DNA from 2 places in the Halobacillus sp. Marseille-Q1614 genome. Region 2 is predicted to be linked to the other one. Evidence: a T-box and tRNA genes for the amino acid it is inferred to sense, from the RefSeq annotation. Region 2 holds a T-box; the other holds one or more tRNA genes.

Region 1 (14,637 bases), 1.4 Mb from region 2:
AAAGAAAACTCGTCCATAGGTTATGGCCCCCTCCGTGAACATCATTCACTCTCTCCATTATAGCAAGGACGGGCCTTAAATTAAATTTGTGCATAACAAAAGCCTTAGGAAAACCCTAAGGCTGGAAATTTAAATGAAAATGGCGGTCCGGACGGGACTCGAACCCGCGACCTCCTGCGTGACAGGCAGGCATTCTAACCAACTGAACTACCGGACCATTTTTTTATTTAAACAAAAAAATTTTTCAACTATACAAGTTGAATCACAGTTAAAAATAATTTGGTTGCGGGGGCAGGATTTGAACCTGCGACCTCCGGGTTATGAGCCCGACGAGCTACCGAACTGCTCTACCCCGCGATAATGTGGGTAAACTACTATTTAGTTCCCATAAAATTAAATTGTAAAAGACGAGGCAGCGTCCTACTCTCACGGGGATATACCCGACTACCATCGGCGCTGAAGAGCTTAACTGCTGTGTTCGGCATGGGAACAGGTGTGACCTCTTCGCTATCGCCACCTCATCTATTATATGGAGGTAAACCCTCAAAACTGGATAAGACTGATTGGAATCAAACCGTCATAATTTGTAGCTGCAACGCCTAGGCGTTTTCGCTTTTCTTTTAAAGTTAAATCATCGATTGATTAGTATCCGTCAGCTCCACGTGTCACCACGCGTCCACCTCGGACCTATCGACCTCATCGTCTCTGAGGAATCTTACTAACTTATTGTTAGGGGAAATCTCATCTCAAGGGGGGCTTCATGCTTAGATGCTTTCAGCACTTATCCCGTCCACACGTAGCTACCCAGCGATGCTCCTGGCGGAACAACTGGTACACCAGCGGTGTGTCCATCCCGGTCCTCTCGTACTAAGGACAGCTCCTTTCAGATTTCCAACGCCCACGACGGATAGGGACCGAACTGTCTCACGACGTTCTGAACCCAGCTCGCGTACCGCTTTAATGGGCGAACAGCCCAACCCTTGGGACCGACTACAGCCCCAGGATGCGATGAGCCGACATCGAGGTGCCAAACCTCCCCGTCGATGTGGACTCTTGGGGGAGATAAGCCTGTTATCCCCGGGGTAGCTTTTATCCGTTGAGCGACGGCCCTTCCATACGGTACCGCCGGATCACTAAGCCCGACTTTCGTCCCTGCTCTACTGGTAGGTCTCGCAGTCACGCACCCTTGTGCCTGTACACTCTGCGAATGATTTCCACCCATGCCGAGGGAACCTTTGGGCGCCTCCGTGACTCCTTGGGAGGCGACCGCCCCAGTCAAACTGCCCGCCTGACACTGTCTCCGGGCCGGATCACTGTCCTGGGTTAGAATGGCCGTACAGCCAGGGTGGTATCCCACCAGCGCCTCCACCGAAGCTAGCGCTCCGGCTTCTCAGGCTCCCACCTATCCTGTACAAGCTGTACCAACATTCAATATCAGGCTACAGTAAAGCTCCACGGGGTCTTTCCGTCCTGTCGCGGGTAATGCGCATCTTCACGCATAGTATAATTTCACCGGGTCTCTCGTTGAGACAGTGCCCAAGTCGTTGCACCTTTCGTGCGGGTCGGAACTTACCCGACAAGGAATTTCGCTACCTTAGGACCGTTATAGTTACGGCCGCCGTTTACTGGGGCTTCGGTTCAACGCTTCGCTAAAAGCTAACGCATCCCCTTAACCTTCCAGCACCGGGCAGGTGTCAGCCCCTATACTTCGCCTTACGGCTTCGCAGAGACCTGTGTTTTTGGTAAACAGTCGCTTGGGCCTTTTCACTGCGGCTCCTCGGCAGAGGAGCACCCCTTCTCCCGAAGTTACGGGGTCATTTTGCCGAGTTCCTTAACGAGAGTTCTCCCGCTCACCTTAGGATTCTCTCCTCGCCTACCTGTGTTGGTTTGCGGTACGGGCGCCTCTTTCCTCACTAGAGGATTTTCTTGGCAGTGTGAAGTCCGGAGCTTCGGTACTTTATTTCCCTCCCCATCACAGCTTGACGTTGCCGGACGGATTTGCCTATCCGACCGTCTTGCTGCTTGGACGCACTCTTCCAATCGTGCGCACTCCTTATCCTCCTGCGTCCCCCCGTCGTTCAAACGGAAAGGAGGCGGTACAGGAATATCCACCTGTTGTCCATCGCCTACGCCTTTCGGCCTCGGCTTAGGTCCCGACTAACCCTGAGAGGACGAGCCTTCCTCAGGAAACCTTAGGCTTTCGGTGAAAGAGATTCTCACTCTTTTTTCGCTACTCATACCGGCATTCTCACTTCTAAGCGCTCCACCAGTCCTTACGGTCTGACTTCGCCGCCCTTAGAACGCTCTCCTACCACTGATCCATCAGGATCAATCCGCAGCTTCGGTGGTGTGTTTAGCCCCGGTATATTTTCGGCGCGGAGTCACTCGACCAGTGAGCTATTACGCACTCTTTCAATGATGGCTGCTTCTAAGCCAACATCCTGGTTGTCTAAGCAACTCCACATCCTTTTCCACTTAACACACACTTAGGGACCTTAGCTGGCGGTCTGGGCTGTTCCCCTCTCGACCATGAACCTTATCACCCATGGTCTGACTCCCAGAACAAAGTCATTGGCATTCGGAGTTTGACTGAATTCGGTAACCCGGTAGGGGCCCCTCGTCCAATCAGTGCTCTACCTCCAAGACTTTCTATTCTGAGGCTAGCCCTAAAGCTATTTCGGAGAGAACCAGCTATCTCCGTGTTCGATTGGCATTTCACCCCTACCCACACCTCATCCCCGCAATTTTCAACTTGCGTGGGTTCGGGCCTCCAGTCAGTGTTACCTGACCTTCACCCTGGACATGGGTAGATCACACGGTTTCGGGTCTACGACCGCATACTCAAATCGCCCTATTCAGACTCGCTTTCGCTGCGGCTCCGCTTCTCATCAGCTTAACCTTGCATACGGTCGTAACTCGCCGGTTCATTCTACAAAAGGCACGCCGTCACCCATGAATGGGCTCCGACTACTTGTAGGCACACGGTTTCAGGTTCTCTTTCACTCCCCTTCCGGGGTGCTTTTCACCTTTCCCTCACGGTACTGGTTCGCTATCGGTCACTAGGGAGTATTTAGCCTTGGGAGATGGTCCTCCCGGATTCCGACGGAATTCCTCGTGTTCCGCCGTACTCAGGATACACTCCGGAGGAGAAAGGATGTCGAGTACAGGGCTGTTACCCTCTATGGCGGATCTTTCCAGATCACTTCGTCTATCCTCTCTCTTGGTAACTCCAAAGGAGTGTCCTACAACCCCAGAAAGCAAGCTTTCTGGTTTGGGCTGATTCCGTTTCGCTCGCCGCTACTTGGGAAATCGCGTTTGCTTTCTCTTCCTCCGGGTAATGAGATGTTTCAGTTCCCCGGGTCTGCCTTCCATAACCTATGTATTCAGTTATGGATACTGTTCCATTACGAACAGCGGGTTTCCCCATTCGGAGATCCTGGGATCAAAGCTTACTTACAGCTCCCCCAGGCATTTCGGTGTTAGTCCCGTCCTTCATCGGCTCCTAGTGCCAAGGCATCCACCGTGCGCCCTTATTCACTTAACTTTTAAATCGTCGTGAAAAGACGTTTCTTACTTTGGTTTGATGTCTTGTCAAATCTTATCCAGTTTTCAAGGTTCACATTGAGAAGATCCTTTGATCTCTCAAAACTGAACAACCAACCATGTACGTCCTCCGAAGGAGACGGCTAAAAAGCCGTTCCTTTTATCCTTAGAAAGGAGGTGATCCAGCCGCACCTTCCGATACGGCTACCTTGTTACGACTTCACCCCAATCATTGGCCCCACCTTCGGCGGCTGGCTCCATAAAGGTTACCTCACCGACTTCGGGTGTTGCCAACTCTCGTGGTGTGACGGGCGGTGTGTACAAGGCCCGGGAACGTATTCACCGCGGCATTCTGATCCGCGATTACTAGCGATTCCGGCTTCATGCAGGCGAGTTGCAGCCTGCAATCCGAACTGAGAATGGTTTTATGGGATTTGCTACACCTCGCGGCTTCGCTGCCCTTTGTACCATCCATTGTAGCACGTGTGTAGCCCAGGTCATAAGGGGCATGATGATTTGACGTCATCCCCGCCTTCCTCCGGTTTGTCACCGGCAGTCACCTTAGAGTGCCCAACTCAATGCTGGCAACTAAGATTAGGGGTTGCGCTCGTTGCGGGACTTAACCCAACATCTCACGACACGAGCTGACGACAACCATGCACCACCTGTCACTTGGTCCCCGAAGGGAAGACCCTATCTCTAGGGTGGTCCAAGGATGTCAAGACCTGGTAAGGTTCTTCGCGTTGCTTCGAATTAAACCACATGCTCCACCGCTTGTGCGGGCCCCCGTCAATTCCTTTGAGTTTCAGCCTTGCGGCCGTACTCCCCAGGCGGAGTGCTTAATGCGTTAACTTCAGCACTAAGGGGTGGAAGCCCCCTAACACCTAGCACTCATCGTTTACGGCGTGGACTACCAGGGTATCTAATCCTGTTTGCTACCCACGCTTTCGCACCTCAGCGTCAGAAACAGACCAGAGAGTCGCCTTCGCCACTGGTGTTCCTCCACATATCTACGCATTTCACCGCTACACGTGGAATTCCACTCTCCTCTTCTGTCCTCAAGTTCCCCAGTTTCCAATGACCCTCCACGGTTGAGCCGTGGGCTTTCACATCAGACTTAAGGAACCGCCTGCGCGCGCTTTACGCCCAATAATTCCGGACAACGCTTGCCCCCTACGTATTACCGCGGCTGCTGGCACGTAGTTAGCCGGGGCTTTCTCGCGAGGTACCGTCAAGGTACCGCTCTATTCGCACGGTACTTGTTCTTCCCTCGCAACAGAACTTTACGATCCGAAGACCTTCATCGTTCACGCGGCGTTGCTCCGTCAGACTTTCGTCCATTGCGGAAGATTCCCTACTGCTGCCTCCCGTAGGAGTCTGGGCCGTGTCTCAGTCCCAGTGTGGCCGATCACCCTCTCAGGTCGGCTACGCATCGTCGCCTTGGTGAGCCGTTACCTCACCAACTAGCTAATGCGCCGCGGGCCCATCTGTAAGCGATAGCTCAGAAAGCCATCTTTTACTCTTCCCTCATGCGAGGGAGGAGATTACCCGGCATTAGCCCCGGTTTCCCGGGGTTATTCCGGTCTTACAGGCAGGTTGCCCACGTGTTACTCACCCGTCCGCCGCTCATTCCACTAACGTCACCCCCGAAGGGGATCAGTTAGCTTCCTGCGCTCGACTTGCATGTATTAGGCACGCCGCCAGCGTTCGTCCTGAGCCAGGATCAAACTCTCCATAAAAGTAGTTTGACTTGCTCATTTGCACACCGAATGTGCTTGTTTGAATTCTCTCTATATAATAGAAAGAATAAATTGACGTACTGGTTGGTTCGTTCAGTTTTCAAAGATCAAAATGCTTAATGGTGGGCCTGAGTGGACTCGAACCACCGACCTCACGCTTATCAGGCGTGCGCTCTAACCAGCTGAGCTACAGGCCCCAAATGGCATTCAACAGCTTATAATGGAGCGGGTGAAGGGAATCGAACCCTCATCATCAGCTTGGAAGGCTGAGGTTTTACCACTAAACTACACCCGCAATATTAAATTAAGTGATAAGTAGATTTCCAGCGTTATGATAGAACTCTCATGGTCGGGAAGACAGGATTCGAACCTGCGACCCCTTGGTCCCAAACCAAGTGCTCTACCAAGCTGAGCTACTTCCCGTAAGTAAATGGCGCGCCCGAGAGGAGTCGAACCCCTAACCTTCTGATCCGTAGTCAGACGCTCTATCCAATTGAGCTACGGGCGCCTTTTGAAGCGACATATTCTAATATATCATGCTCCAGCTTGAATTGCAATACTTTTTTTGAAAAAGCTTAGTGCGGCCGAGAGGACTTGAACCTCCACGGGGTTGCCCCCACTAGGCCCTCAACCTAGCGCGTCTGCCGATTCCGCCACGACCGCTAATTGATCAAGCAATTTGCAAAAGCTAATTACTAAGTGCGGGTGGAGGGACTTGAACCCCCACGCCGTGAAGCACTAGATCCTAAATCTAGCGTGTCTGCCAATTCCACCACACCCGCAAGAAAATGGTGAGCCATGGAGGGCTCGAACCTCCGACCCTCTGATTAAAAGTCAGATGCTCTACCAACTGAGCTAATGGCTCTTAATAAAAGAAATAATTTCGTAACAGCTTGAGAATATTTAGTTATGCTTTGTTTGAAGCACAAGGAATATCATATAACTTCTCAAAAGGTTTGTCAACCCTTTTCACACACAAAATGGCTGGGCCAGCTGGATTCGAACCAGCGCATGACGGTACCAAAAACCGTTGCCTTACCGCTTGGCTATGGCCCAACTAAATGGCGGTCCGGACGGGACTCGAACCCGCGACCTCCTGCGTGACAGGCAGGCATTCTAACCAACTGAACTACCGGACCCGGACCTGAAGTGTATGTATGAAAGTGACCCGTACGGGATTCGAACCCGTGTTACCGCCGTGAAAGGGCGGTGTCTTAACCGCTTGACCAACGGGCCGTTTAGAACAATAAAAAATGGCGGAGAAGGAGGGATTTGAACCCTCGCGCCGCTTGCGCGACCTACACCCTTAGCAGGGGCGCCTCTTCAGCCACTTGAGTACTTCTCCGTAATGGCTCCACAGGTAGGATTTGAACCTACGACCGATCGGTTAACAGCCGATTGCTCTACCACTGAGCTACTGTGGAATAAATTTCAAACTGACAATGTCAGCGACGTTATATATAATATAACATTTATAGGCTTGTGTCAATATTATTTTTTATGTAATTTAAAGCAGCTTGTCTGCTCTTCACTCCCCTTTGTTCAGGGCTTATTTAATTTAACATGGACTACATATTTCGTCAATGGATTTTTACTGTTTTTTTAACTTTCCTCTACATTTTCCGCAAACATAGCGGGACGTATCGATCTTCCTCTTCCTTCTATAGCTTTGTCCGCAGTCTGTGCATTTATATATGAGTGTTTTATCCAGATCAGAAGGCAGCGGTTTACAGTACCGCGGCGACCCTGTTTTTTTCAGCAGTTCTTTAAAAGATTGATCCCCATGCGAAAAGCCTTTTCCTTCTATATGAAGATGATAATGACAGAGTTCATGCTTTATGATGCCCTGGAATTCCTCTTCGCCCAGCTCTTTTAAATATTTTCCGTTGAGCTCGATAACTCGTTTAGAAGGAATATACCGTCCGCCTGTTGTGCGAAGTCTGGGGTTAATGGTTACACGATCAATAAATGGCTTCCCAAAAAAATCGAGGGATATCTGGTTTGTCCATTCATGCAGCTGCTTTTCTGACATCGTCATGGTGACACATCCTTCTTCTTTTACGCATAACTTATTATAAATGGGATGATTCCTAATTTCAAAGGGAGGAGATTTCTGTGCCTCGTTGGTTACAGAAGCAAATGTCCAATGCATTTTTAAATAAGGATAAGTATCAGATTAAAATGTTAAATCAGTGCTGGTATTTTTACCGACGTCGTTTAAAATAAAAAAGCCCGGAAGACGTGGTGTCTCCCAGGCAGGTATGATTATTTGTTCACCATAGTCAGCGCGATCCGCTGTTTTTGGGCGTCTACATTATCCACCCATACGGTGACGACATCACCGACGGATACGACGTCCATTGGGTGCTTAACGAACTTATTGGAAAGCTTGGAAATGTGAACGAGCCCATCCTGTTTTACGCCGATATCCACAAATACTCCAAAATCGACAACATTTCGAACGGTCCCCTCTAATTCCATTCCCTGCTCTAAGTCTTCCATCGATAATACATTTGTTTTTAACAATGGCTTCGGCAGGTCATCCCTTGGGTCACGGCCTGGTTCGGCCAGTGCCTTTACAATATCCTTCAAGGTAGGCTCTCCTGTTCCAAGCTTTTCAGCCATCTCTGATAAATTGAGTCCTGACAGCTTTTCCCTGACCTCTTGATTTCCTAAATCGCTTGGGGAAGCATTGATTTCTTTTAGTAATGAGTAAGCGGCTTTATAAGATTCCGGGTGGATCGATGTTTTATCCAACGGCTCTTCTCCTTCTAATACACGAAGGAAACCGATACTCTGCTCAAACGTTTTGGCGCCGAGACGCGGAATGTCCTTAAGCTGCCTGCGGCTTGTAAATTTACCGACTTCTTCTCTTTTCTTAATGACGTTATTCGCTACGGCTTTACTTAAGCCGGATACATATTGAAGAAGTGATGGCGAAGCCGTGTTCACATTTACTCCTACCTGGTTTACGGCCGTTTCTACGACAAAGGTAAGGGATTCGTTGAGCTTCTTCTGCGTAACGTCGTGCTGATACTGCCCGACACCGATCGATTTCGGATCAATTTTCACGAGTTCTGCCAGCGGGTCTTGGACGCGTCGGGCGATGGATACGGCGCTTCGCTCTTCAACCTTCAATTCCGGAAACTCTTCACGGGCGAGCTTGGAAGCTGAATATACACTTGCCCCCGCTTCGTTAACGATCATATAAGCTGCTTTAAAATCATATGACTGAATCATATTGGCGATAAACTGCTCGGTTTCTCTTGAAGCTGTTCCATTTCCGACAGCAATCAGCTCTATCGGATATTTATCAAAATAGCCTTTAATCGTTTTCTCGGCACCTTTTACATCATTCTTTGGAGGAGTTGGGTAAATAACAGAAATATCGAGTACTTTTCCTGTTTCATCAATGACAGCGAGCTTACATCCTGTTCGGTAGGCAGGATCGACTCCCAGGACAACCTTGCCTTTTAACGGCGGCTGAAGCAGCAGGCTCTTTAAGTTGCTGGAAAATACTTCGATCGCCTGTTCTTCCGCTGTTTCTGATAACGAATTACGAATTTCCCTTTCAACTGAAGGCTGGATAAGACGTTTATAGCTGTCTTCAATCGCCATCTCCAGTAATTCACGAAGCTTGGCATCCGCTGATGGCTTAATTACTTTGTTTTTCAAGTAATCAATAATGCTGTCCTGCGGCGGGTTAATCGTTACTTTTAGCACATCTTCCTTTTCCCCTCGGTTTAAAGCCAGGATGCGGTGAGAAACAATGGAGCGAATCGGTTCCTGATATTCATAGTACATTTCAAAAATCGACTTTTCGTCTTTTTCTTTATCCTTCTCTTTGGCTTCAATTGTACCTGAATGGAAAGTCTTTTGTCTTATATTCTCGCGATATTGAGGATCATCAGAAATCCACTCGGCTAAAATATCGTTCACGCCGGCAGTTACCTCTTCAACGGTATGTAACTCGTGTTCTTCGGAGAAAAACTCTTTCGCTTCTGCTTCATAGTCAAAAGGCTTTTGCTCCCATACTTTTAAAGCTAAAGGCTCGAGTCCTTTTTCCTTGGCTGCCGTAGCTCGGGTTCTTCTCTTTTGCTTATACGGCCGGTATAGGTCTTCCACTTTCTGCAGTTTAGCCGCGTTTTCGATTTCTTCTTTTAGTTCCTCTGTTAATTTTCCCTGCTCATCTATCAGCCGGGTTACTTCTTCTTTTCGCTGGGAGAGGTTCTCTACATAGTTCCACTGATCTTCTATCGTTTTTATCTGAACTTCGTCTAATCCTCCCGTTAACTCTTTTCGGTAGCGGGCAATAAACGGAACCGTGTTCCCATCTGCTAATAATTGAATCACTTGCTGTATAGGCTTTACGGCAATCCCGGTTTCTTTTGCCACTAACTGAATATGGTCCTGGTTTTCACTCAAAACAAGTCCTCCTCAATAACTAGGTCTACTCTTTATTGTATCAAACATCGCACACTTAATAAGGGACCTTATTCATGATTTTTCTTAGAATAAGGTCCCTTTATTTATACTTCATGGCGATGAGTGTCGTATCGTCATCAATGCTTTTGCCATAAAGCTCTTTATACTGTTGAGTCATCACATCTATATTTTTTGAGCTGATATGCTTCGCCGATAATTTCCGATCTTGTACTCCGTCAGAAAACATAAGAAACATCATCCCTCGTTCTGCCTTACCCCGGCTCACTCTCAGCTTTCTCGGATACCCTGCAAGATAACCAGCAAGAGGAATGTTCCGGCTTCTATTACCATCCTGATCAATGATAATAATGCCGATATTCCCTATGGAAGAGTAAGAATAGGTCTGCTCCTTGAAGTCGATATTAAGTATGCCTAGCACTACCCCGCGTTTGCCGAGCAAAGCATTATTGCATTTCGTAATAATTGACTCAATTTCCAAATCCGGATATTTCTCGATCACGTCCATTACGGCCTGTGAAGAATCCTTCGCCAGCTCTCCGCTGCCTAAACCGTCAGCAATAGCACAAACAAACTTCTCATCGGTTTCCTTGTAGTAATAACTATCTCCACAAAAGTAATTTCCTTTTTTGGCTTTCTGATAAATGGAGACAGCTACTTTTGCCGCTGCACCAGTGTTCACTTAAAATGCCTCGACGGATTCTGCCTGTAAGGCTTCTTTTAGTTTACGAAGAGCTCGGCGCTGAAGGCGAGAAACATGCATTTGTGAAATACCGAGCCTCTCCCCGGTATCTTTTTGGCTCAAGTTCTCAAAATAGGTGCACTGCAGAATTTCCTGTTCACGTTCACTAAGTATCGGCAGCACTTTTTGAAGGAGCATTTTCTGATCGATTTGATCATAGCCGCCTTCAGGATTTCCGATAAGATCAAGAATCGTCACAGTGCTTCCATCAGAATCGGCTTCGATTTTACGATCCACGGAAAGAGCCTTATAACTTTTGCCCATCTCCATCGTCTCCAGGACATCTTCTTCAGAAACCCCGATATAATCAGCGATTTCCAATACCGAAGGAGACCGCTGCAGGTCACTGGTCAGTTCTTCTGCGGCTTTCTTAATCTTAGGTCCTAGTTCTTTAATGCGCCGGGGAACATGGACACTCCACGTTTTATCTCTGATAAATCGTTTAATCTCCCCGATGATCGTCGGAATCGCAAAGGACTCAAAGGACTTCCCGAACTCCGGGTCATAGCGGCGGATAGCGGCCAGCAGACCAAGCATTCCGACTTGCACCAGATCCTCATGAATCGTACTGTTTTTTGAATATTTACGGGCGATGGACTCCACTAAATCATTATAGGTTAAGACAACTTTTTCTTGAATTTCTTCATCTTTAGGATTTTCTTGTAAATACGCGATCCACTCGTAAACCTCATCATTATGATGTTGAGATCTGGTCGCCATCTTGACCCACCTCATTTTCCTGAAGGTATTTTGTCATCAGGACAATAACGCCGTATTTGCTGTTGATTTCTACTTTATCCATTAATGCGTCAATTAGGAATAGGCCAAACCCGCCTTCCCGCAGTTCGCCGATATCGTCATTATGTTTGTACGGTCCGATATCCTCTTTAATTTCACCAAGGTTAAAGCTTCCACCATGGTCGGCAACCATTACTTCCAGGCGGTCTTTATAAATTCCAAAGCCAATAGTAATCTCACCTTCGCCTGTTTCCTTATATGCGTGCTTCACAGCATTTGTGATCGCTTCAGAAATCGCTACTTTAAGATCTTCAATTTCCTCATAGCCAAACCCCATACGGTTTGCAATTCCAGAGGTGCTTAAGCGGACAACACCAACATATTCAGCTTTAGCAGGAACTTTAACCTCTACAAAATCAAATGGTTCCATGATTACATTCCACCTTGTACTTTATTATCAATGTCCATAATCTCGGTTAACCCAGTGATTTTAAACAAACGGTATACTCGGTCCTGCATGTTAATAAGCTGTAAAGAAGTGTTGTGCTCCTTTGTAGACTTAAGAGCGCTGATGAAAACTCCAAGCCCTGTAGAATCCATATAGTTTACATCCTGAAGGTCTACTTCAACTGTTTGGCCTTCTTCTTTTGTAAGGGGTAAAAGAGTGTCTTTCAGCTTAGGTGCTGTAAAGGCATCCACTTCCCCAGATAGCGCCACTGTGGCGATTTTTTCTTTATTCGTAACGTCGATAGTTAAGTTCATCTCATATGCCTCCCCTTGTAACTTAAAAAAGTCCAGTAGAATAAAAGTACCCGGTGCACCTTTATTTTAAACCTTCCTCTTCAAAATTATTAAAGTAAAATCGTCACGCAAATAAAAATCCTGCAGCCTCTCAAAATGCTTGTACACCTGCTCTACTGTTTCCTGAGCGGAAAGGTGGGCATACTGTTTAATGATCTCCAGCACTTCATCCTCTTCAATGAAGCGGTCGCCCTGCCTGCATTCAGTAACTCCGTCTGTAAGCAGGATTACCATATCACCTTCGTGCACCTGTTTTGAGCATTGTTCATACGTGGCTTCTGAAGAAACACCAAGCACCAATCCGGAAGCATCAATCTCTTCAAATTCGTCCTTTTTACTGTTGTAGTAGTAGCCTGGTTCATGGCCAGCTGATGAAAAACGAAATACGTGATCACGGATATCATACAAGCCGTAAAACATCGTAACAAACATACTGGAATCCACATTTCGCTCAACCACTCGATTTAAGCTGCCCAGAATGACACCGGGGTCCATCAAATTCTCAGGAAAACTATCCATCGAATATTTGATCATGGACATACACAGCGCAGCTGGTACACCTTTCCCTACTACATCGGCAATCGCGATACCAAGCGAACCGTCTTCATCTTTAACAAAATGGTAGTAATCCCCATTCATCTGCTTCGAGGGAACGCTTATTGCGCCTAGGTCCAGGCCGTCAAAATCAGGTTTTTCCGTAGCAAGAAGCGTCTGCTGCATATTGGCAGCAACAGAAATTTCAGATTTAAGCTCGAGCTGTCTTTCCCGGAGGGACTGATACTCCTGATAAGCGAGCCCATAAGAAATCATCGTTTCTAACAAAAAGTCCAGTGAAGCCTGAATATATTCAGGCATTTCCGGGTATAGGTCCTGTAAGGACTCAATATGAACATTAATAATCTCTTCAGGAGAAATGTTCTGCTGCATCGAATGCTTGCTGAATTGTTCGGCCTGATAAAGAGCCTGCTCATCTTTTGTTTTTATATATTGATGCATTAATTCTTTATAATTTTCCAGATCGAGTTTAAGCGTACTCATCGTATCCCTCCTCTACCGGAGCCATTTAACGACTTTGATTTCCGTCCCCTTGCCATACTCTGAGAATATATTAAAATCATCCATTAATCGTTTAACTCCGGGCAATCCCGCTCCCAGTCCTCCAGAAGTGGAAAAGCCGTCTTCCATTACTTGGTTTAATTCTTTAATCCCCGGGCCATCATCCATCGCAATAATTGTAATCCCTTTTTGATTCATATCTTCAATCGGTTCAAAGCAGATCTTTCCTGTCCCAGCATACAAATAAATATTTCTTGCTAATTCAGAAATTGCAGTAGCAATCCTTGCCTGGTCGACTGTTCCAAAACCAATTTTTCTGGCAATGTCGCGCCCAAGCTGTCTTGCTCCTACAATATCCCACTCTTTTTTGATATTGACACAGGATTGGATGTCCATACTCACTCCTCCAATTCCTGACGAAGTTTTATCAGTCCTTGTTCTAAATCTAGTGCAGTTGGGACATCCTGCATATGAATTCCAAGGTCAATTAATGTCATTGCAACAGCAGGCTGAATACCTGTGAGGACCACTTTTGCCCCCATTAGATCAGACATTGTTACTACATCACCTAGAACCTTGGCGATAAAGGAATCAATAATGTCTACAGAGGTTAAGTCAATAACCACTCCTGTAGATCCGCTCTCGTGAATTTTACTCAATAAATCTTCCTGAAACTGAATAGCCGTCTGATCATCCAAATCAATCTGAATAGAAATTAGTAAATAGTTATGGAGCTTTAAAATTGGTATTCTCACTGTTATCACTCCCTGTCCAGAGAATCAATTAGCTTTTCTATATCTTTTTCTTTGTCTTGTGTCTGTTCAATGGTGCGGTTAGTTAATTCCAGGGCAGTTTGGAATCCTTTTCGGAGTGAGCTCTTCGTCGGGAATTTCCCAAGGTCAATGCCCAGGTTCACAATCGTCTGCGCAATTTCCGGACGGATGCCCACTAAGATACAGCGGGAACCAATCAAGCGAACCGCTTCGGCTGCCTGAATAATGTGATGAGCCACCATAGTATCTACAACAGGAACACCTGTAATATCAATTAACACAACTTCAGCATTATGCTTAATCACACCATCTAACAGGTTCTCCATGATAAGTTTAGCTCTTTCTGTGTCAATGGTGCCAATCAAAGGCATGATTGTAATGTTTTCCATTACCGGAATTAACGGAGCTGACAGTTCTTGAAGAGCTACTCTCTGCAAGGACACGATGTTTTCCCAGCTTCCAGAAAATTCGTTCACGAGCTTATTAATAACGGGATCTACCCAGTTATCGACCTGGCGCAGAATTTCACCGAAATATTTTGAATCGACTTGATCTGATCTTTGTAAGATAAATTCAGTAATTACACGGCGAAACACTTGCATGCCATCCGTTAAGTAACTGAGCGGCCACCCTAAATTAATCAGGCGTTCTGAAAAGTCTTCCAGGTCGGAAGAGACACCGTTCTTTTCAATACTGGAAAAGATCACATTCACGAATTCTCTATTTGTATTTTCGAAAAGCTCGTCCGATATTGATGATGTATAATCACTGGATTTCTTGCTGTTTACTTCTTCTAGCCACA
Region 2 (14,637 bases):
AGTCATAATGTGAAATTTTCCACCTATGCTGTCCCAATGATCATTGGTGAAATCCGAAGATATTTAAGGGATAATAATCCGATTCGTGTCTCCCGATCGCTAAGGGACACAGCTTACAAAGCCCTTCAAATGCGTGAAAAAATGATTAGTGAAACATCGAAAGACCCCGCTCCACATGAAATTGCCGAGAAAATGGGCATTCCGCATGAAGATGTTGTTTTCGCAATGGATGCGATTCAAGATCCTGTTTCTTTATTTGAACCCATTTACAATGATGGGGGAGATCCAATTTACGTCGTCGACCAGTTAAAAGATGACCGTGAAAAAGATTCGATCTGGCTAGATGAATTATCCTTGCGCGAAGGCATGAAAAAACTCAATGAGCGCGAAAAAATGATATTAACGAAGCGATTTTTCCAAGGAAAAACCCAAATGGAAGTGGCCGAAGAAATCGGCATTTCCCAAGCTCAGGTATCCCGTTTAGAGAAAGCAGCCATCAAAGAAATGAATTCATCTATGTTTCAATAATATGATGAGACACCACTGACTATTCAGTGGTGTTTTTTTGTGTAGAAATCGTTCGCGAACTCTTGCATATAATCTTATATGAGGGAGGAATAGCTATGAAAATCTCTGAGTTACAAGTAAAAGACGTCATCGCCATGGAAACAGGGGAAAGGCTTGGTTATATAACCGATTTGGATATTGATAGTCAGCGCGGCCAGCTGAAAGGACTCGTTTTGAAATTAAAGGGAAAAGCGATGGGGATGTTCGGAAAAGATGAAGAACTAGTGATTCCTTGGAGCCAGATCGTAAATATCGGAGCTGATGTGATCCTTGTTAAGAAATCAGGCTATAGCTCTAGGTCAGGGGACCAAAAGATCGAATAACGGGATTTAGTTAGGAAAAAGGATGAATAATGTGGTAAAATGAAGGGAAATTGAGGTGGTATTATGACCGAACCCTTCCAGCTAAAAACAGCCAGGCAGCTCACGTGTTTTACGAAGTACAAGGTGACAGCCGGGATAACAACAAGACAAGGCGGATACAGTGAAGTTCCGTACGACAGTTTAAATATGGGACTTCACGTATCAGATTTATCAGAGACAGTTATTAAAAACCGTCAGGCCTTAGCAGAGGAACTCAATCAGCCTCTGAGCCATTGGGTGATGGGCGAACAAGTTCACGGCACGGAAGTTAAAGTAGCAGACAATTCTCATAAAGGACAAGGAGCATTTGTCCACGATGAAGCGATCGCCGGGGTAGATGGACTTATTACAAATCAGAAGGACATTTTGCTGACGGCATTTTATGCTGATTGTGTACCCTTGCTGTTTATTGATTCAACCACAGGTTGGATTGGCATCGCTCATGCGGGATGGAAAGGCACCGTTGGAGGCATTTCGCGTGCCATGATTTCTAAGATGGCGGAGCAGGGAGCTGACCTAAACTCATTGTCTATGGTGATAGGACCATGCATCAGCCAGAAAAACTATGAAGTAGATCAGCGTGTAGTTGACCATATTCCTGAATCCTTTCGAGGTGAAGTTTTAAAACAAGGATCACAGGGTAAATTCAATCTTGACCTGAAAGAATTAAATCGAAGCCTAGCCATAGAAAGCGGCCTTGCGCCGAAAAATATTGCGATAAGCAGTTATTGCACCTATGAAGAGGAAAGTTTGTTTTTCTCCCACCGACGCGACCAGGGGCAGACGGGAAGAATGCTTGCTTTTATAGGCTGGACGAGTTGAGTAAGGAGGGTACATATGACCGTAGCAGACAACTTAGCAGAAATGAAGCAGATTATACAGCACGCTTGCAAAAACTGTGAGCGCAATCCTGATGATATTACAATTATTGGGGTTACTAAATATGTTTCGATCGAGCGGGCAAGAGAGGCTCTAAAAGCAGGTGTTAAGAACCTTGGAGAGAACCGCCGCGAAGGCTTCTTAGAAAAGTATGAAGCAATAGGCAGTGATGCCGCCTGGCACTTTATCGGCTCACTGCAGTCGCGAAAAGTAAAAGATATCATCAATGAAGTAGACTATATCCATTCTCTTGACAGGAAGTCACTGGCGAAGGAAATTCAAAAGAGGGCAGACAAGACTGTCCCGTGCTTCGTTCAGGTGAATGTCAGCGGAGAAGACTCAAAGCATGGACTGGACCCTGCAGAAGTTGAAGATTTCATCCACTCTCTTAAAGGCTACGATAAAATAAAAATCGTCGGTTTAATGACGATGGCGCCTCACATCGATAAGGAAGAAGAGCTTCGCGCCGTCTTCAGAAAACTGAGGGCTTTAAGGGATATTATCCGCGATCAGAAGTTAGACCATGCACCTTGTGAATGGCTGTCGATGGGAATGAGCAATGACTATAAGCTGGCTATTGAAGAAGGAGCCACTCATATTCGAGTGGGATCGAGCTTGGTTGGATAATCAAACTGAAGAGGTGAGGGAATTGAGTATGAAAAACAAATTAAAATCATTTTTTACGCTTGAAGATGAATACGAATACGTTGAAGAAGAAACAATGGAAGATACCAAACAACAGGAAGAAGTAACACCAATGCAGCGTAACAGGCAGCAGCAGCCATCTGAAACTCAAAATATCGTAAGCTTAAAAAGCGCCAAAAGCTCTTCCAAAATGGTGCTAAGTGAACCGAAAACCTATAATGAAGCTCAGGAAATAGCTGATCAGCTGGTAAACCGCAGAGCTGTCGTTATTAATCTGCAGCGTGTAGATCATACACAGGCAAAGAGAATTGTAGATTTTTTAAGCGGTACCGTTTATGCTATAGGTGGAGATATTCAGAAATTAGGCACACAGACATTTCTGTGTACACCTGATAACGTCGAAATTTCAGGATCAATTACTGAAATGATCGCGGCCGAAGAAGAAGATAGAAACAGAAGGTGGTAAAAGATGGGGGTATTGTTTCAACTACTATTCACAGCAATTAATATTTACAGCTGGATATTAATCATTTACATTTTATTGTCCTGGTTCCCAGGAGCGAGAGAGTCCAGTTTTGGCGAAGTTTTAGCTAAGCTTGCCGAGCCGTTTCTTGAGCCGTTCCGCAAGATTATTCCACCGCTTGGAATGATTGATATCTCACCAATCGTTGCTATTTTAGTGCTTCGATTTGCAGGTTCTGGCTTACAGGAACTCTATCGTATGATTGTTACGATGTAGATTTTGAAGAACAGATAAGTAGCGACAACAGCTCCTGTCTGTTCTTTTTTGTCATAGAGGAAGGATGAAAGGATGGAAATTTATCAGCATTTCAGGGAGGAGGAGCGTCCGTTTATCGATCAGATGTTATCTCTGCAGAGCGATGTAGAGATGAGGTTTGAGCGGAAAGAAACTGATTTTCTAAACCCCAGGGAACAGCAGATTTTAAAAAGCGTGATGGGCACGCATCCCGATCTAAAGTGGAGTTTATCAGGCGGTCCGCACAACGCTGAGAGAAAGAGGGCAATCATCGCTCCTGAATACGAAATGATTGAAGAAGAGGACTTTTCCTTAACATTGCTTGAAGCAGAATATGCTGAGAAATTTTTAACGATTGAGCACCGCGATGTGCTTGGGTCATTTATGGCACTCGGCATTAAGCGTGAAAAGCTTGGAGACCTTGTCGTTAAGGAAGGAAAGATACATATCGTTACAGCATCGGAAATCAGCGACTATATTCGAATGAATTTTACGTCGATCAAAAATGCGAATGTTCAGTTCTCAGAGAAGCCGCTTGATGAAATAATGGAAAGTGATGAGACATGGAAGTTTAAAGACAGTACGATTTCTTCGTTAAGGCTTGATGTCGTTGTAAAAGAGATCTACGGCGTTTCGAGAAAGAAAGCAGCGATGTTTATTGAAGCCCAGCATGTGAAGGTCAATTTCCGCACCGTGGACAACCCTGCATTTATCGTGGAAGAAGGGGACCTGATATCGGTAAGAGGAAAGGGACGGAGCCAGCTTTCGGTGATCCATGGCAGAACAAAGAAGGATAAATACAAGGTAACCACAGGACAATTAAATTAGTTGGAATCAAGCAGCAGGATTCTATTCTTTTATGTCGAAATTAGTTACATCAAGGACACGTATAAGATTTTAGGAGGTGGCCGGTGTGCCTTTAACACCATTAGATATCCATAATAAAGAGTTTACCCGCGGATTTAGAGGTTATGACGAAGATGAAGTCAACGAATTTCTTGATCAGGTAATCAAAGACTATGAAATTGTCATCCGTAAAAAGAAAGAGTTAGAGAGAGAAGTGGAGCAATTAAATGAGCGTGTAGGCCACTTTAATACTATTGAAACCACATTAAATAAGTCTATTCTCGTTGCCCAGGAGACAGCAGAAGAAGTAAAAACGAATGCTGCCAAGGAATCTAAGTTAATCATTAAAGAAGCTGAAAAGAACGCTGATCGAATTATAAATGAAGCACTGGCGAAATCGCGCCGGATTTCTCACGAAGTAGAAGAAATGAAGAAACAGGCCAAAGTTTTTAAAATGAGACTGCGTATGCTTGTAGAAGCACAGGTGCAGATGATTGAAAACGACGACTGGGACCATCTGCTGGATACTCAGTTTCCTCACGGTGAAGCAGCTGAGCCAAAAATATCCGAGGAACAAGAAGCTGAAAAAGAGTACGCAGAAAAATAATTCTTGACTTAAAGACAAAAATTACATATAATTCATTAACACATATGAATATTTGTATGCGAAGATAGGGCAAGTACGTAAAGTGCTTCTGCAGTTATAGCGATTCGGTGATGGTGAAAGTCCGAAGCGGGTCTTTGACGGAAAATCTCCCTTGAGCAGCTGTGCTGAATGTTTTAGTAAGTGCAGCCGGGTCATTCACGATACGAATAAGATAAGTGATTAGTTTATTATACTAATTAATTAGGGTGGTAACGCGAGGCTTTCTCGTCCCTTTTGGGGATGGGAAGGCCTTTTTTGATTGATTTTTAAAGGAGGAGCAGCAATGAATTATAAAGACACCTTATTAATGCCAAAAACAGATTTCCCCATGCGTGGAAATTTACCAAACCGCGAGCCTGAAATGCAAAAGGCATGGGAAGAAGCGGATATTTACAATCAGGTACAAGAGCGTACAGAGGGGCGTCCTTTGTTTGTTCTTCACGATGGGCCTCCTTATGCGAACGGCAGTCTTCACATGGGGCATGCTTTAAATAAAACATTAAAAGATTTTATTGTTCGTTATAAGTCTATGTCCGGCTATCACGCACCGTATGTGCCAGGCTGGGATACACACGGCCTTCCGATCGAGTCAGCTTTGGCGAAGAAGAAAGTGGACCGTAAAAAAATGCCGCTTGCGGAGTTTCGCCAGAAGTGTGCGGAATATGCACTTGGGCAGATCGATAACCAGCGTAATGAATTTAAACGCATGGGTGTCCGCGGGGATTGGGATAATCCTTATATTACATTGAACAAAGATTTTGAAGCCGAGCAGATCAAAGTGTTTGGCGAAATGGCGAAAAAAGGATACATTTATAAAGGGTTAAAACCTGTTTTTTGGTCTCCTTCCTCAGAATCTGCATTAGCGGAAGCAGAAATCGAGTATCAGGATAAGCGTTCACCGTCTATTTATGTGAGCTTTGAAGTAAAAGACGGAAAGGATTTACTTGAAGGCGGAGAGAAATTTATTATCTGGACGACAACTCCTTGGACGATTCCAGCCAACCTGGCTGTTGCGTTAAATCCTGGTACAGATTATGCCGTCGTTAAGGTAGATCAGGATAAATTTATTGTCGCAAACGACTTACTAGAAGAAGTAGCAGCTAAGCTTGAGTGGGAAAATCATGAAGTGGCTCAAGTTTTCAAAGGGAAAGAAGCTGACCGTATTACGGCACAGCACCCGATCTATGACCGTGAGTCCCTTGTCGTACTTGGAGACCACGTAACAACAGATGGGGGTACAGGATGTGTACACACCGCTCCCGGCCACGGGGAAGATGACTTCTGGGTAGGACAGCAGTACGGACTTGATGTACTTTGCCCTGTCGATAATAAAGGTGTATTTACCGAAGAGGCCCCAGGATATGAAGGGTTATTCTATGATAAAGCCAATAAGCCGATTACAGATAAGTTAAAAGAAGCAGGAGCTCTGCTTCAACTTGAGTTCATCACTCACTCTTATCCGCACGACTGGCGTACGAAGAAGCCGACGATTTTCCGTGCTACTGATCAGTGGTTTGCTTCCATTAAAGATTTCCGTAAAGAGCTGCTTGATGAAATTAATCAAGTGGAGTGGACGCCGAAATGGGGAGAGACCCGTCTTTATAATATGGTAAGAGACCGTCAAGACTGGTGTATTTCCCGTCAGCGTACATGGGGTGTGCCAATTCCAGTCTTTTATGGAGAAAATGGCGAGCCTGTTATCACGGATGAAACGATCGAGCATGTATCTGAGCTGTTCCGTGAGCACGGTTCAAACGTCTGGTTCGAACGCGAAGCAAAAGACCTTCTTCCTAAAGGATTTACTTCCGAGCACAGTCCAAACGGCGAATTCACAAAAGAAATGGACATTATGGACGTTTGGTTTGATTCCGGCTCTACTCACCAGGGCGTATTAGAGCATCGCGAAGACCTACAGCGTCCGGCCGATCTATATTTAGAAGGTTCTGACCAATATCGCGGCTGGTTTAACTCATCACTTTCTACAGCTGTTGCTGTTACTGGAAAAGCCCCATTCAAAGGCATTTTAAGCCACGGATTTGTTCTGGATGGCAAAGGTCATAAAATGAGTAAATCCCTCGGAAATGTTATCGTTCCGGACAAAGTGATGAAACAGCTTGGAGCAGACATTATCCGCTTGTGGGTATCGTCTTCTGATTATCAGGCCGATGTAAGAATTTCTGATGAAATCTTAAAGCAGGTGGCAGAAGTTTATCGTAAGATTCGCAACACGTTCCGTTTCTTACTCGGTAACCTTCATGACTTTGATCCGAAGACAGATGCTGTTTCAAAAGAGAACATGCAGGAAGTGGATCAATACATGCTTCACCGTTTAAATCAGCTTGTGGAGGACTCCCGTAAAGCGTATGAGGCGTATGAATTCTCTACTGTTTACAATAAAATTCATAACTTCTGTACGATCGATTTAAGCTCTTTCTATCTCGATTTTGCAAAAGATGTATTGTATATCGAAGCAGCAGATCATCTACACCGCCGCAGCATTCAAACGGTTTACTATGAAACGCTAACGGCGCTTGTTAAGCTGATGGCACCGATTATTCCGCATACGACCGATGAGGTTTGGAAGTACCTTCCTGGCGTTGAGGAACAGAGTGTCCAGCTGACAGATATGCCTAACGCCGGAAGCCCTGCCAATCAAGACTTAGTGGATAAGTGGGATCACTTCATGGAAATCCGTGATGATGTTCTTAAAGCGCTTGAGGAAGCTCGTAATGAAAAAGTAATTGGTAAGTCTCTCGAAGCTCACGTAACGATTGAGCCAAAAGATGACAAAACGAAACAGGTGCTAGCATCTATTGAAGATCTTCATCAGCTGCTGATTGTATCTGAAGCAGAAGTAAGCAGTGAAGCTTCTGATGCGAAAGAATATGACTGGGTGAAAGTAACTGTTACGAAGCATACAGGAGAGAAATGTGAACGCTGCTGGGTTTCTTCCCACGAAATCGGCAAGGATTCAAATCATCCGGAACTTTGTCCGCGTTGTGCAGCTGTTGTTGAAAAACATTATGTATCTTAATTTTGGAAGTCCCTCGGAGAAAAAAATTTCTTCGAGGGACTTTTTTCTCGTCGTTTTATGGCAGTCCCTATAAAAAGATACGGATTGGGGGAAACATAATGGGGCAGCGTTTGTTGGAGTAGGTTAAGTTTGAACGGCTTTACACCCTTTCCCAGCGAAAGGGGGCAGGGAGCTCGCTTTTTCGTGGGGAGCCGCCGAGCGTATGGAAGTGCCTTTTTAACAGGAACATTTTCAAAGCTTTAAAATAAAGCGGCTTTTAAAGAGATATGGTACAATAGCAAAGGAAACTAAAAGTTGGAGGCTTAGCCTATGTTCATCTATTACTTATTGGCTGGAGCTGTTATCCTGATTGATCAGCTGACAAAGTGGATCATCGTACAGCAAATGGAGTTAAGGGAATCCATTCCCATTATAGAAGGTTTCTTCTACATAACATCTCATCGCAATACAGGAGCGGCCTGGGGCATACTCGCAGGCCAAATGTGGTTCTTTTACATTATTACTGTAGTGGTAATTGGATTCCTTATTTATTATATGAAGCAATATGCGAAAGCCAGCAGGTTCGTCGGCGTTGCTCTTGCATTGATACTGGCAGGGGCTGTAGGAAATTTTATCGACCGGCTGTTTCGTAAAGAGGTCGTAGACTTTCTCGATTTTTATATTGGAAGTTACAATTATCCAATCTTTAATGTGGCAGATTCCTCGTTAGTCGTTGGAGTGATCTGTGTAATGATTGCCACATTTGTAGATGAGCGTCAAAAGAAAAGGGGAACATCGAAGTGAAGGAAATATATGAAGTAACTGAGGCTGATGAGTCGAAACGGATTGATAAATTATTAAGCGAAGTGATTGAAGACGCATCTCGTTCACAAATTCAGTCCTGGTTAAAAGACAAGCATGTCCAGGTGGATGAAGAGTTCGTAAAAAGCAACTATAAAGTACAGGCGGGCCAGACGATTACATGGCAGGTGCCAAAAGTCAAGCCGCTTGACCTGAAACCTGAAAATATCGATCTTGAAATCGTTTATGAAGATCAGGATGTGGTCGTCGTTAATAAACCGGCAGGCATGGTCGTTCATCCAGCGGCCGGACATGAGACAGGCACGCTTGTTCATGCACTTTTATACCACTGCTCGGATCTTTCGGGCATTAATGGTGTCGAGAGACCGGGAATCGTACACCGTATTGATAAAGACACTAGTGGTCTGCTGATGGTAGCGAAAAATGATAAAGCTCATGAATCACTCGTCCAGCAACTAATGGACAAAACTGTTGAGCGCAGATACGTGGCTATCGTTCATGGGATGATTACCCATGAATATGGTACGATTGAAGCTCCGATTGGACGCGATCTAAAAGACCGGCAGAGAATGGCTGTTGTCGATAACGGGAAAGAAGCGGTCACTCATTTTCAAGTGCTCGAGCATTTTAAAGACTTCTCCTATATTGAGTGTAAATTAGAAACGGGAAGAACCCATCAAATTCGCGTTCATATGCGTTATATTAATCATCCATTAGCAGGAGATCCAAAGTATGGCCCGAGAAAAACGCCTGATCTGCCGAAAGGACAGGCGCTCCATGCGAAATCAATCGGATTTACCCATCCGCGCACTGAAGAGTGGATGAAGTTTGAATGTGAGCCTCCAGAAGAATTTAATCAGACTCTGGAGGCTCTTCGCAGCAGAAGTTGACAAAAATCAATACGTCTGTCATACTCCTAATAAGAATAAAGCAAGTCCTTTAATAACAGTCCCGTGAGGCTGAAAAGGTAACGGAGCACACGATAAGTGTAATCAAAGCCCTTTTCTGCCTTCATGCGCGGAAAAGGGCTTTTTGGATGGAGGCCTTGATTATGGATAAAAAAGCTACAGTATTAGATGAAGCAGCTATCCGAAGAGCACTGACTCGAATCTCTCATGAAATCATCGAGAAAAACAAAGGCGTCGAAGATGTAGTCTTAGTGGGGATCAGAACCCGCGGGGTGCCGATCGCCGATCGCTTAAAGGAAAAAATCGAAAGCATTGAAAGCCAAAGCATTGCCGGCGGTGAGCTGGATATTACGCTTTACCGCGATGATTTGGAAAACAAAAGCTATGAAATCGACCCGGATGTAAAGGAAGCCAATATCTCTGTAGATATTACCCACAAGAAAGTGATTCTGGTTGATGATGTGTTATATACAGGACGAACGGTGCGTGCCGCAATGGACGCCCTTATGGATCATGGCCGTCCTTCCCAGATTCAGCTGGCTGTCCTCGTAGACAGGGGACACCGCGAGCTGCCGATTACAGCAAATTACGTCGGGAAAAATATTCCTACCTCCCAGAGTGAAGTGGTTACAGTCGGTTTGAAGGAAACAGATGGTGAGGATGAAGTCATCATTTATGAAAAATAAATAAGGTTACACCTTTAAAAGAAGTCCCGTGAGGCTTAAAAGGTCGTAAAAATGATAACGTATGGTGCCATACGTCTACCTCTTTGCGAGCTTTTAAGCAGCAAAGAGTTTTTTTATGGAAAAAAGGAGGAATACAACAATGAATCAAGCAGCTTTAGGAATCCATGAACGTCCAAATGCCAGTAAGTGGCTAATGCTTAGTATGCAGCATTTATTCGCGATGTTTGGTGCCACCATTTTAGTACCCTTTTTAACAGGACTGCCGCCAGCAGTCGCCCTTGTCTCAAGTGGGTTCGGTACACTCGCTTATATACTAATTACAAGAGGAAGAGTTCCGGCTTATCTCGGTTCAAGCTTTGCATTTATCTATCCCATTATGGAAGTATCGAATACTCACGGTATTGCCGGCGCAATGATCGGAAGTTTTCTTGCCGGACTTGTTTACGGAATCGTCGCTTTACTGATTACCATGTTCGGTTTCAACTGGCTGATCAACTTACTTCCGCCAGTTGTCGTAGGTCCGGTCATCATCGTCATCGGTCTTGGACTTGCTTCAACGGCAATTGATATGGCGATGTATCTTCCTGGGGAAGAACAGGTTTACAGTGCAACACACTTCACGGTAGCGCTCGTAACACTTGGAGTAACCATTTTAGCAACAGTATTCTTGAGAGGTTTCTTAAGTCTCCTGCCGATCTTGATCGGGATTGTATCAGGCTACGTGTTTGCTCTAACGCAAGGTATTGTGGATACGAGTGAAATAGCTGCCGAGTGGGCGGCGATCACTTCTGCCGAATCCATCGGAGGTTTTTTTCAGGCCGTGTTTACGATGCCTGAATTCCTGATTCCTTTTGTAGACTTTTCCCCTGCGAGTGTCTTCAGCTGGCAGATCGTCTTCTTAATGGTGCCTTTTGCCTTAGTAACGATGACTGAGCACATCGGTGACCAGATGGTACTGTCAAAAGTAGTAGGACGTAATTTCCTTAAAGACCCTGGGCTGAACCGCTCGATTCTCGGAGACGGTGTAGCAACAATGATCGCCTCAATGCTTGGCGGACCTCCTAACACAACGTATGGAGAAAACATTGGAGTACTCGCGATCACAAGAGTATTCAGCGTGTTCGTTATTGGGGGAGCGGCTATATTCGCCATTTTCTTTGGCTTCATCGGCATGAGTACAGCGGTCATTGGGTCGATTCCTTCAGCTGTCATGGGCGGAGTTTCCATCTTGCTCTTTGGTACAATCGCTTCAAGCGGACTGCGCATGCTGATCGATAACCAGGTGGACTTTGGAGAAAAAAGAAATCTTATCATCGCTTCTGTTATCTTAGTCATCGGATTAGGAGGAGCCTTTGTACAAGTGAGTGAAGGCCTGCAAATCCAAGGAATGGCTCTTGCAGCGATTATCGGTGTGATATTAAACTTAATCCTTCCTGGAAAAGAAAAAAGCCATGGCAATGGAAAAATGTTTAAAGAACCCGCTACTCAAGATCAATCAAATAGTGGAGCAGCATAACTAAACCAGCACACGTTTTAAACAAGTCCAGTGAGGCTTAAAAGGGTGTACTAGGGATTAGCTTCTTCGTTATACAACGAAAGCAGCACCCCCGGTACTTCCAGGGGTGTTTTTTTATATAGAAAGGGGAGCGCTAAGAATGCAGCACTTATTATCAATGAAAGATGTGACACCGCTGATGATCACGGAGCTTTTTCATAAAGCCGCCCAATTCAAAGAAGGCCGTAATGATTGGAAAGCTGACCGCACGTTTGCAGCAAATATTTTCTTAGAGCCGAGCACGCGGACAAAGAACAGCTTTTACATTGCCGAGAGAAGGCTGGGGATGGATGTTGTGGATGTTAACGGTGCTGATTCCAGTCTGACGAAAGGAGAAACTTTAAGAGATACGTTAAAGACCCTCGAATCGATCGGTGTTCAGCTTGTTGTATTGAGACAGTCCGAGGAAGGGATTTTGGAGGAACTGTCTAAGGGCCTGTCCATATCGATCATTAACGCCGGGGACGGAGCAGGAGAACATCCAACTCAGTGTCTGCTTGATTTATTTACAATCTCTGAAGAGTTTCCAAGCTTTGAAGGACTGAAGGTCACAATTGCCGGTGATATCAAGCATAGCCGGGTCGCCCGTTCAAATGCTGCCGCACTGCAAATGTTAGGAGCCGATGTATCATTTTCTGCTCCATCGGTCTGGCAGGATCCTGCGCTCTCCTGTGAGTACATATCCATGGATGAGGCTGCAGCAAAAAGCGACGTGCTCATGCTTCTTAGAGTCCAGCACGAACGTCATGACGAAAAGGCTTCGGCTGATAATTACCTGCAGAAATACGGATTAACGAAAGAAAGAGAAGCTTTGATGAAGAAGGGAAGTATCATTTTACACCCAGCGCCTGTTAATCGAGGTGTAGAAATAGATTCAACCTTAGTTGAATGTTCAAAATCACGTATTTTTAACCAAATGTCCAACGGTGTCAACATTCGAATGGCTATTATCCAAACATTACTAGAGGAGGCGGTTTTACATGTCCATTAAAATTAAAGGTGCCAAGCGATTATTAAGTGGTGAGTTAACACCGTGTGAAGTACTGATTCGTGAAGGGAAAATTGCAGAAATCGGGGAAAGTGTCCAGGCAGAAGCGGATGAAACGATAAACGCCGAAGGGCTGCTATTATCTCCAGGTCTCGTAGATGTTCATATCCACTTAAGAGAACCAGGCGGAGAAGCGAAGGAGACGATCGCTACCGGGACGAAGGCCGCAGCCAGAGGCGGATTTACGACAGTATGTGCGATGCCAAATACAAGACCGGTTCCAGATAAAGCAGAAACTCTGAATCAACTAAATGAAAAAATTAATTCTGACGCGTCAGTAAGAGTTCTCCCTTATGCGTCGATTACAACCCGCCAGCTCGGAGAAGAAATGGTTGATTTAGAAGCTTTAACAGAAGCGGGTGCCTTCGCTTTTACTGATGACGGGGTGGGCGTGCAAAGTGCCGGTATGATGTATGAAGCCATGCTTGAAGCCTCACGTTTAAATAAAGCGGTCGTGGCCCACTGTGAAGATAATACTCTCATCTATAACGGTGTTGTTCACGAAGGAGACGTAAGCCGGAGACTGAAAGTGCCGGGAATCCCGAATATCGCAGAATCTGTTCACATTGCTAGAGACGTTCTGTTAGCGGAAGCAGCCGACTGTCATTACCACGTCTGCCACGTATCAACGAAGGAATCTGTTCGTGTGATCCGTGATGCTAAAAAGGCAGGAATTAAAGTAACAGCTGAAGTGACTCCTCACCATCTGCTCTTGTGTGAAGACGACCTTGTGGAGGATGATGCCTTCTTTAAAATGAATCCCCCGCTTCGTTCTAAAGAAGATCGGGATGCACTCATTGAGGGGCTGCTCGATGGAACTATCGACTGCATAGCAACAGATCATGCGCCGCATACAGAAGAGGAAAAGCAGTCAGGTTTAATTAATTCTCCATTTGGAATCACAGGTCTTGAGATTGCCTTTCCACTGCTCTACACCCACTTTATAGAAAAAGGAGATTGGGAACTGGATCAGTTAGTCTACTGGCTGAGTGAAGCACCATGCCGTGTGTTCAACTTGCCGTATGGAACACTGGAAGTCGGAGCACCTGCGGATCTTACACTGATAGATTTAGAGAAAGAAAAACAAATTGACCGTTTTACGTTCGCGTCAAAAGGGAAAAATACGCCGTTTCACGGAGACAGCGTTAAAGGATGGCCAGAGGTTACAATCGTCGATGGAAAAATAGTCTGGGAGGGAAGCCATAATGAAACAACTCGTGCTTGAGGATGGAACAACATTTATTGGAAAAGGTTTTGGCAGTGAAAGAGACAGCTTCGGAGAAGTTGTTTTCAATACAGGAATGACTGGATATCAGGAGGTCATCTCGGACCCGTCTTACTGCGGGCAGATCGTAACTTTCACATATCCTTTGATTGGAAATTACGGCGTAAACCGCGATGACTTTGAAACCGTCAATCCAGCCATCTTAGGAGTGGTCGTAAAAGAACACTGTGAAGCACCTTCTAACTTTCGCAGTGAAGAAACCCTGGATGAATTTTTAAAAGCGAAAAATATCCCAGGAATCAGCGGGATTGATACGAGAAAACTAACGAAAATTATCCGGCAGCATGGAGCGATGAAAGCAGTGATCACTTCAGCTGACCGTCCTGTTCAGCAAGTGCTTGATATGATGCACGACACTCCGCTGCCGCGAGATCAAGTCAGACAGGTATCAACGATTAAGCCGTATGTTGTGCCTGGACGTGGATACCGAATTGTGCTCGTTGATTTCGGGATGAAACACGGGATCCTGAGAGAATTTACGAAGCGTAACTGTCACGTAACAGTAGTTCCTTACCATACCTCGGCCGAAGAGATTCTTCGCTTAAAGCCAGACGGGGTCATGCTCTCAAACGGTCCGGGAGATCCAAAAGACGTACCGGAAGCGATTCAGACGATTCG

What was found. The T-box of region 2 lies ahead of ileS (isoleucine--tRNA ligase). A T-box ahead of a tRNA ligase gene usually reads a tRNA of that ligase, here a tRNA-Ile.
Region 1: it has a tRNA-Ile gene. The T-box ahead of ileS (isoleucine--tRNA ligase) is inferred to sense a tRNA for this amino acid. The anticodon was not compared.

What each region holds. Positions count from the first base shown of each region.
Region 1 covers NZ_CADDWH010000001.1:2,843,932-2,858,568, forward strand. The annotation lists gene thiL (thiamine-phosphate kinase) at 1-17, opposite strand, end outside; tRNA gene HUS26_RS14090 (tRNA-Asp) at 141-217, opposite strand; tRNA gene HUS26_RS14095 (tRNA-Met) at 281-357, opposite strand; rRNA gene rrf (5S ribosomal RNA) at 408-521, opposite strand; rRNA gene HUS26_RS14105 (23S ribosomal RNA) at 623-3,544, opposite strand; rRNA gene HUS26_RS14110 (16S ribosomal RNA) at 3,714-5,282, opposite strand; tRNA gene HUS26_RS14115 (tRNA-Ile) at 5,403-5,479, opposite strand; tRNA gene HUS26_RS14120 (tRNA-Gly) at 5,504-5,577, opposite strand; tRNA gene HUS26_RS14125 (tRNA-Pro) at 5,629-5,705, opposite strand; tRNA gene HUS26_RS14130 (tRNA-Arg) at 5,714-5,790, opposite strand; tRNA gene HUS26_RS14135 (tRNA-Leu) at 5,862-5,945, opposite strand; tRNA gene HUS26_RS14140 (tRNA-Leu) at 5,983-6,064, opposite strand; tRNA gene HUS26_RS14145 (tRNA-Lys) at 6,072-6,147, opposite strand; tRNA gene HUS26_RS14150 (tRNA-Gln) at 6,264-6,338, opposite strand; tRNA gene HUS26_RS14155 (tRNA-Asp) at 6,345-6,421, opposite strand; tRNA gene HUS26_RS14160 (tRNA-Glu) at 6,447-6,518, opposite strand; tRNA gene HUS26_RS14165 (tRNA-Ser) at 6,537-6,627, opposite strand; tRNA gene HUS26_RS14170 (tRNA-Asn) at 6,632-6,706, opposite strand; gene HUS26_RS14175 (SprT family protein) at 6,874-7,320, opposite strand; gene cmpA (cortex morphogenetic protein CmpA) at 7,398-7,508, shown strand; gene HUS26_RS14185 (Tex family protein) at 7,548-9,707, opposite strand; gene HUS26_RS14190 (SpoIIE family protein phosphatase) at 9,808-10,407, opposite strand; gene sigB (RNA polymerase sigma factor SigB) at 10,408-11,187, opposite strand; gene rsbW (anti-sigma B factor RsbW) at 11,162-11,635, opposite strand; gene HUS26_RS14205 (STAS domain-containing protein) at 11,638-11,967, opposite strand; gene HUS26_RS14210 (PP2C family protein-serine/threonine phosphatase) at 12,034-13,044, opposite strand; gene HUS26_RS14215 (anti-sigma regulatory factor) at 13,057-13,458, opposite strand; gene HUS26_RS14220 (STAS domain-containing protein) at 13,461-13,817, opposite strand; gene HUS26_RS14225 (RsbT co-antagonist protein RsbRA) at 13,823-14,637, opposite strand, start outside.
Region 2 covers NZ_CADDWH010000001.1:1,467,700-1,482,336, reverse strand. The annotation lists gene sigG (RNA polymerase sporulation sigma factor SigG) at 1-528, shown strand, start outside; gene HUS26_RS07435 (YlmC/YmxH family sporulation protein) at 624-890, shown strand; gene pgeF (peptidoglycan editing factor PgeF) at 954-1,751, shown strand; gene HUS26_RS07425 (YggS family pyridoxal phosphate-dependent enzyme) at 1,767-2,435, shown strand; gene HUS26_RS07420 (cell division protein SepF) at 2,458-2,919, shown strand; gene HUS26_RS07415 (YggT family protein) at 2,923-3,192, shown strand; gene HUS26_RS07410 (RNA-binding protein) at 3,265-4,038, shown strand; gene HUS26_RS07405 (DivIVA domain-containing protein) at 4,124-4,663, shown strand; T-box leader at 4,716-4,938, shown strand; gene ileS (isoleucine--tRNA ligase) at 4,986-7,736, shown strand; gene lspA (signal peptidase II) at 8,046-8,519, shown strand; gene HUS26_RS07390 (RluA family pseudouridine synthase) at 8,516-9,427, shown strand; gene pyrR (bifunctional pyr operon transcriptional regulator/uracil phosphoribosyltransferase PyrR) at 9,589-10,131, shown strand; gene HUS26_RS07380 (solute carrier family 23 protein) at 10,271-11,647, shown strand; gene HUS26_RS07375 (aspartate carbamoyltransferase catalytic subunit) at 11,787-12,677, shown strand; gene HUS26_RS07370 (dihydroorotase) at 12,667-13,959, shown strand; gene HUS26_RS07365 (carbamoyl phosphate synthase small subunit) at 13,940-14,637, shown strand, end outside.